2 regions of the Rossellomorea sp. ABR4_004 genome follow, and region 1 is predicted to be linked to the other one. Evidence: riboswitches for the same ligand, from Rfam matches in the RefSeq annotation. Region 1 holds a riboswitch; the other holds the start of a gene.
What was found. A riboswitch is a leader RNA that binds a small molecule or an ion and turns the genes downstream of it on or off. The one in region 1 is predicted to bind cobalamin.
Positions count from the first base shown of each region.

Region 1 (4,216 bases):
GCAGAAGTCGAAGCAAGCTCAGAGAAAGTGACTATCAGGTATGGAGACTCCACCTTATCATGCGTGAACCATTTTCAGGATGAACAGCTTACTAGTAAAAATCGGGACTCTATAGAAGGATCGATCCAACGGAATAACCATCTGCTAGGGTTAATGGATATGAGACTTTCCCATCATGACATGTTCCACCATTTTAAAAGCGTAGAGTCACCTATTTTTTTCACAGATTACGAGAATTTATTCGGAACCCTTCATACCTTTTCATATTCCTATCAACATTCAAGGATCCTCACAACCATTGCCAGGAGCAGTCAGGTCCTGGACATAAACTTCCGGGATTGGGTGAATGGAGAAGGCATTCTTGAGGGGAGTTTAAATGGTTTTATTCAGGAGGGTTAGGAATCGGGAATTGTAATTTATAGGGGGCAATTAGAACATAAGTAATGGCCCCTTTTTTACTTAGGGGGCCATCATTGGTTGAACCAGCTATTCATTGATTTGTTGTTGCACCTGTTGGATTTTTTGTTGTGCTTTTTCAAGTTCCCTTTGAGCAAAGTGACACGCTTCTGATTCCATGCTATTTGAATTTACTTGTTTTAAATGAAGATGTGCTTTATGGATAATATCTTGTGCTTCTTGTAATTCGCTTTTAACGTTCATAGCCGTTCATCTCCTCACTAAATGATTCACCATTATCATGTGCAAGTCTTCAATGAATTACTCACCGAAATAAAAAAGAGAGAATGCCGCTGCCAAAGTCAGCAAGAACATTCTCCCCTTTTCATTATCTAGAAACCAATGGCTTATTTATATCCAATCAATTTTTTATACTGTTACATCCTTTTCCTCGTGATCTTTACGGATCTGATTTAACTCCTCCGTCAACCGCAGGAATTCCTCTTTGTTTCGATCACGTAATGATTGGTCGATTTTCTGTTCGAGTTGCTCTTTCCGGAATGTTAGCAGGGCCTTGTCCAAAATCATTTCTGCAAAAAGAGAGTCTATGCCGGGTACCTCGGACTGTGGTGAATTTAGCAAGTACTTCTTCATGAAAAATCAACTCCTTGACCTTTTTTCTATTATACTAACCATTATCTCAATATTCAAACATTTTAATTAAAAAAATTAAATTTAATTGAAGGGAAGGTAGTTGGAATCCAGTTTCATTGGATGGATAATAATACAAATAATAAAATAGTTTGTAATTTTTAGAAATATTTGATATGTTTGATTGGAAAACTGAATACGTGTAGAAGCAGGTGTAGAGGGATATGACGATCCTCTACTTAATAGGGAAGTTCGGTTAGAGTCCGACGCTGTCCCGCAACTGTAATTGGGAGCGATTCGAAAAAGCCACTGTCTTTAGAAATGTGAAGATGGGAAGGTTCGGAGAGTGATGATCATAAGTCAGGAGACCTGCCTGTTTCAGCACACATCAATACCTACGAGGATAGGGGGTGTTAAGTGCGAACGAGTGATCAACATTTTTTGTTTTGGCTTTTTGGGGGAGCAGAAAATGTTTATTTAAGCATCAGTTCGATCTTAACAACTTCTTTTTAGAAGTTGTTTTTTTATTGTCCATGAATAAACAAGACGGATTCGAGGTGAACTTCTTTGTATGGAACAGTTGAGTATTTTACCGATTACTTCAAAACGTGCATTATGAACAACTTCAGTGGAGAAAAGTCACTTATGCTTCCTTCGAATTATCAGCGATTGACAGAAGAAATCATGATGCGGATAGAAAAAAGTGAAGAAAAAGAAGTTTGTCTGAGTAATCTTGAAAGGGCTTACAACAAAATAAATGATGAGTTATTTGGAGATAGGAGGATGAGATGATTGGAAGCTAAAGAAAAATTTTTCCCGGGACTTGATGGTGTTGTTGCGGCAGAAACAAAGATCTCGTTTTTAGATACGGTACAAAGTGAAATTGTCATCCAGGGTTATGACCTTATTAAACTATCACAATCTAAAGAGTATATGGATATTGTCCATTTACTTCTGGAAGAGAGATTGCCGGATTCTGCAGAGAAAGAAGCGGTGGAAAAGGTGTTGAAAGGTGAATATGAAATACCTGGGGAACTGCTTGAAATATTCAAACAGCTTCCGGGAAATACACATCCCATGGATGGTCTTAGAACAGGAATTTCAGCACTTGCAGGACATGACAACAAACTCGATGATCGTTCATTACCCGTGAATAAAGAGAGGGCTTATCAACTTCTTGGAATGGTGCCCAACGTTGTAGCGAATAGCTATCGGATCATTCAGCAAATGGAGCCGATCCGTCCAAACGAAAATCTATCATACAGTGCAAATTTCTTTTACATGATCACTGGGCGAGTCCCTTCTCACCTGGAAGAAAAGATATTTGACCGTTCTTTAGTCCTTTATAGTGAGCATGAAATGCCGAATTCCACTTTCACGGCGAGGGTGATCGCGTCTACTCATTCTGATTTATACGGTGCTTTAACTGGTGCGGTGGCTTCCTTGAAAGGGAATCTTCACGGAGGGGCGAATGAAGCGGTTATGTACATGCTAAATGAAGCAGGCAGTGTGGCAGCATTTGAGGAGTTGCTCGAAATGAAAATGATGAAAAAAGAAAAGATCATGGGATTTGGGCATCGCGTGTATATGAAGAAGATGGACCCGCGGGCATTAATGATGAAGGAAGCGTTAAAAGAACTATGTGATGTAAAAGGCGACCACCTTTTATATGAAATGTGTGAAGCTGGTGAGAGAGTAATGGAGAGAGAGAAAGGGATCTATCCGAATCTTGATTATTATGCAGCTCCGGTCTATTGGATGTTGGGGATACCTATTCCACTATATACTCCAATCTTCTTTAGTGCCAGAACAGTCGGACTTTGTGCGCATGTGATTGAGCAGCACGGCAATAATCGACTCTTCCGTCCGCGAGTACATTATACAGGCGAGCGACGTGTATTTAATTAAACAACTGGGGAGTTGTAACGTCGCTCGCCTAATAGCAAATGGATATTTTGGCGAATACCCATTTATATCATAAATAACTTTTAACAGAAAAGGAAGGTATCTCATGCTGAAAACGAACGAAACGACGAAAACCGATGTGTTATTGGAAGAAATAGCTGATTATGTATTAGATAAAGATATCACAAGTACGGAAGCATATGAAACGGCACGCTATGTATTGTTTGATACGATTGGATGCGGAATTCTCGCTCTGAAATATCCGGAATGCACGAAGCTTCTGGGACCTGTCGTACCCGGGACAATTGTACCGAATGGGACTCGAGTGCCAGGTACATCGTTCGTCCTTGATCCTGTGAAAGGGGCATTCAACATTGGGTGCATGATCCGCTGGCTGGATTACAACGATACGTGGCTCGCTGCTGAGTGGGGACATCCATCTGACAACCTTGGAGGCATTCTGGCTGTAGCGGATTATGTAAGCCGGGTAAGGATTTCGGAAGGGAAAGAACCCTTACAAGTTCGGGATGTGCTAGAAATGATGATCAAGGCCCACGAGATTCAGGGAGTACTGGCCTTGGAAAATAGCTTGAATCGTGTAGGGCTCGACCATGTTCTATTTGTGAAAATTGCAACGACAGCTGTTGTAACGAAGATGTTGGGTGGATCTCGTCAGGAAATCATAAATGCGTTATCGAATGCATGGATTGACAATTCAAGCTTGCGAACATACCGACATGCTCCAAATACAGGCTCGCGTAAATCCTGGGCTGCAGGAGACGCAACAAGCAGGGGCGTTCACTTGGCAATGATGGCTGTAAAAGGTGAGATGGGCTATCCAACCGGACTTTCAGCGCCTGGATGGGGATTCCAGGATATACTCTTCAATAAAAAAGAATTGGTACTGGGCCGTCCGCTTGAATCGTATGTTATGGAAAACATACTGTTCAAAGTATCTTATCCGGCAGAATTCCATGCACAGACAGCAGCTGAGTGTGCGGTAAAGCTCCACCCAACAGTGATTAACCGACTTGATGAAATCGATGAAATCAGGATCATGACCCATGAATCAGCTATACGCATCATTGATAAAACAGGTCCTCTTCATAATCCGGCGGATCGCGATCATTGTTTGCAGTACATCACAGCCATCGGATTGCTCAAAGGCGATATCAGAGCGGAAGATTATGAAAATGAAACAGCCCTGGATCCAAGAATCGATTCCTTGCGTGAAAAGATGACCGTGGTAGAAAACAAACAATAC
Region 1 covers NZ_JBSWVM010000002.1:445,006-449,221, reverse strand. The annotation lists gene ACXAF2_RS15090 (C45 family autoproteolytic acyltransferase/hydolase) at 1-399, shown strand, start outside; gene ACXAF2_RS15085 (hypothetical protein) at 487-660, opposite strand; gene ACXAF2_RS15080 (IDEAL domain-containing protein) at 826-1,050, opposite strand; cobalamin riboswitch at 1,241-1,438, shown strand; gene ACXAF2_RS15075 (hypothetical protein) at 1,615-1,839, shown strand; gene mmgD (citrate synthase) at 1,840-2,955, shown strand; gene prpD (2-methylcitrate dehydratase) at 3,059-4,216, shown strand, end outside.

Region 2 (4,216 bases), on a different contig from region 1:
ATAGACACCTGATCCTACATGATATTCTCTTGCTTTTAGCTTGCTGTGTATTTCGCCTATATTTTTCACCGTTAAACCCGAGCCTGGCATGATAATGGGACCACCCATTTTCTCTATTTCCCTCAGTTCACCAATCGTATCCAGTCCCTTACTCACTTCAGATTTTCCTCCTGATGTGAGAATTCGATCAACATTTAAGCCAGAATGGAATATTCCTTTACATAAGGCTACTGGATCATCTGACTGGTCGATAGCGCGGTGAAAAGTAATCGATTGACCCTTCGCACTTTGTACGATCTCTTTTAAAGCGTGGGAATCAAGCTTACCTTCATGTGATAATGCGCCAAAAACGATGCCACAGCCTCCCAGTTCAACTATGGTCCTAACTTGATCGGCCATGGTATGCAATTCATCAGACTGATACGAGAAAGATTTACTATGTAATCGGATCATAATCTGAACAGGAATCGAAACAGTCTTTAATACTTTTTCTATCACATGAAAATCAGGAGTTAATCCTCCCTCATGTATGGCAGACACCAATTCAAGTCGATCTGCTCCGGATGCTTCTGCAACTTTGGCATCCTCCTCATTCAAGACTATGACTTCCAGTTTGCTCATGTTGAATTCTCCTAACGTAATGATGTTACGTTAACTTTATCACAATGTTGAAGATTGTTGAACTTGTGATGAAAAGGATTTCCCCGAAAAAATGTTGCTATTAAGAAAGAAGACAGTACGAATACGTTTACTTTATAAAACCTATAAAAAGTAACAATCTATCAGAAAAAGACAATGATTCCTCTTGCAAATCATTGTCTTACTCTCCTCACATCCAACCTTATTCGGAAAATAAATCTGGATACACGGTTTTTGCTGTTAGCTCAACGGCTTCTCCAATACGGGGTCCCGGTCTTGACATAATGTCTGAATCCAAGAAATAGACTTGGTCATTTTTCACTGCATTTACATCTTTCCAGCTTTCCCGTGACTTGATTTCAGCTGTCGGCTCGTCGACATACCCCACTGTCGTCAAAATCATATTAGGATTCCGTTTAATGATTTCTTCTTCGCCTACTTTCACCCAGCCTTTTTGGTCTACAAAAATATTCTCGACCCCAGCCGTTTCCAGTATTTCCTGCTGAAACGTTTCTGCACCTGCTGTATAAATATCAGGGGAGGGACTGATTTCAAAATATACTTGTTCTTTTTCCTTTAGTGTACTTACCTTTTCTTTCACATCTGAAATTTGTTGCTTGATGCCGTCTACCAATTCGTCCCCCTTCTTCTCTACTCCCATTACCGTTGCAATTTGTTCAATATCCCCATAAACATCTTCAAAGGTTTGGGCAGATTGAATGACGAATACGTTTAATCCTGCCTCCTCAAGCTGCTTCACTCCGGCATCATCTCCAGTGGTATAGGCAATGACAGCATCAGGCTTTAGCGCAATGACCTCTTCAGCATTGACCGTCATGGAATCCGATACTCTTTTAATCTCTTTCGCTTCTTCAGGATAGTTGTCGAATTCAGTTGCCCCGACTACCTTATCTCCAGCTCCGATGGCAAAGAGAATCTCTGTGTTACTCGGCTGTAAGGAAATAACGGTTTCCGGCACTTTCTCAAAGCTAATCTTTTCCCCCCTGTCATCAGTCACAGAATAAGACTCATTTTCAGGCTTGACTTCCTTTGTGGATGTTACTTCTTCCCCATTGCTGCACCCTGCGACAACAACCAGGATAATTGATAATAGTAAACTACTTAACCATGACTTTTTCATATTTCATCTTCCCCGCTTCTCTATATTTTTTTCGCGATACGATTTACTCACAAAAGGAATTTCTTCAATCCCTTCACATTTATTCACATACACAGCCATTACAAACAGGACATTTGCCAGTAAATGAGCGTATTTAAATAAAATATTCTCCACTTTCATCTCAGTACTGACTTTATGTAAGGCACGGACGGACTTTTTCGCTTCACTGCGACAGGTATGAAGCGTACATGCGGCTGTACAGCCTTGAGGAAGGACAAAGGTTTGGATACGATCCTCGACTTCCAACACATAACGGTCGTACATTTGGCTCAATTTATTCAAGTCCTCTTCCATGATGGCCGTCATCCCCCGCACCGAGCCATTGAGATGGTACGCCATCTCAGCTAAATATAGTAAATCGTCGTGCACTTTCGGTAAGTGTTCCGTCAATGATGACGCGAGTCCGATTTTAGTCGACAGTGAATCGGTCCGGATCTCAAAATCTACGGTTGAAACAGACTCACGCATATAGGGATAACATAAGTAGCGGAAATCCTTTGCCATATGTAAGTTCCTCCTTTCTGAATGATGTTTGTGAAACACCTATCGTATCTTCCGGGAGGGTACATAAACACAAAAAAACCACCCAAGAATATTGGCCGGCAGTTGTCATCCATATGAAAATAGAGATGCTAAAAAGCCGCACCATACCCTTAACTTCCGAAGAGCATAATACGATGAAAAAAAGGCAGGTATCCTGGCTCGTGCGTCAGCCTACTCTAAGAACCTTCCCATCTGAATGATCAAATAGTGGTTTTCTTCTTATTTCGTCAGCACTTACAGTTGCGGAAACAGCTTCGGATTCACACCGAATTCCCTTTATGCTAAAGATCAGCACCTAATTTCTGCGTGGGTTTATTCACTTAAGGAACATTATACCACTATATCCATATGAAAGTTGATGAAGTTTTGCAGAAAAAACAAACATGTTGACGTACAAGCTTGAATATCTTTTGAGTATGTGAAGAAATGATAAGGAGGAAAAACATGAAGCGATTGGTTGTTTTGATATTATGCGTATTCTTATTGAGTGCATGCGGCGACAAAGAACCTGCATCCTATGAATTATGTGGATACGGGGATATGATGGTGGTGAACAAGAAGGAATATGTGAAGGTCCCTGAGGAGAAGAAGCTGGTCCTGGATGAAAAGCTCGGGGCTATTAAAGAAAAGATTGACAGTCAATATCACCCTGTCAATGACTTCACGGCAAATACACTGAAAAAAGGGACACCCATCTATAGCGTGAAGGATCACAGCAACTACCTGATCGCCCAGACAGAGGATAATCGCTATATTTTATATGAGGAAATACAATAAAAGGAGGGCTGTAAGCGAATGTTTACAGCCCTCCTTTACTTAGTTCGTGGAATTCAAGGAAATCAACCGATACAGGATCGTCGTTTTCTCATCCGTCCACTCCATCTTTTCGATCCTTCCGTAACCACTGGGATCACTGTGTTTCGTTTTTCTGACATCTATCGGAATATGCATAGGATAAAGACGATATCCATTCTTTTGAAGCTCGAACAGATTCTCTTCTTTCCGCACTTCTTTTCCTTTTGTCACAATCATCGTGTTTAACTCCAAGCCCATTCCCATTTCGCTTGACCTCAATCCTTTTTTTATTTGCTCTATTTTAACATAAGAACTGCCTAGGCTCTGTCAATTAGTATGTGCTGGATGGTGAGACCCCGGAGGCGAAGCCGAGGAGGCTCACCGCCAGCCCCGCGGAAAGCGAGCATCCTGTAGCGGAAATCAACTATTACTTTCTTCATTAAGATAGCTACAAGCTTTGATCAAAGAAGAGCCTTATTTAATACACCACTGTCTATTGATTTTTCATCCATGTGCATAGCATGGAGACAATTTGTTGATTCTTTCGTGGTGGAAAATAATGCGTAAACTCTTTGAAGTATCGGGACGAAACAGATTTCTCCAATTCTTTCAGTCTTTTTTCTAATCTATATGCATGCTCAACTGAAACGTTCTGATCCTTTTCACCGTGAATGATCAATACGGGAGCCTTTAGGTTTTCTAATTCGTATAGTGGGGTACGCCATTCGTATCGTTCCGGAACTTTATTGGGACTGCCCCCTATGACTCGTTTCATCATTCTCCTGAGATCCTTCCGTTCGTCATATGTTAAGAACATATCCGATACTCCTCCCCATGTAACAACGGAGGTGACGTCCCTCTGCTCGATACCTGTCATTAGCGCCATGACCCCACCACGGGAAAAACCAAACACATGAATCCGGTCATGGGCCACTCTATGATAGTCTTTAAGCAATTCAACACCCGAAATGGCGTCTTCACGATCGTCCCCCGCAAAATCTTCATTTCCCTCTCCTCCCAGATTACCTCGGTAATAGGGAGCAAATACAATGAAACCGT
Region 2 covers NZ_JBSWVM010000001.1:1,387,536-1,391,751, forward strand. The annotation lists gene ACXAF2_RS07280 (copper homeostasis protein CutC) at 1-621, opposite strand, end outside; gene ACXAF2_RS07285 (ABC transporter substrate-binding protein) at 842-1,780, opposite strand; gene ACXAF2_RS07290 (hypothetical protein) at 1,784-2,323, opposite strand; cobalamin riboswitch at 2,490-2,676, opposite strand; gene ACXAF2_RS07295 (hypothetical protein) at 2,807-3,139, shown strand; gene ACXAF2_RS07300 (DUF2584 domain-containing protein) at 3,179-3,421, opposite strand; gene ACXAF2_RS07305 (alpha/beta hydrolase family protein) at 3,651-4,216, opposite strand, start outside.
Region 2: linked by a shared signal. The riboswitch ahead of ACXAF2_RS07290 (hypothetical protein) and the one ahead of ACXAF2_RS15075 (hypothetical protein) in region 1 are both predicted to bind cobalamin.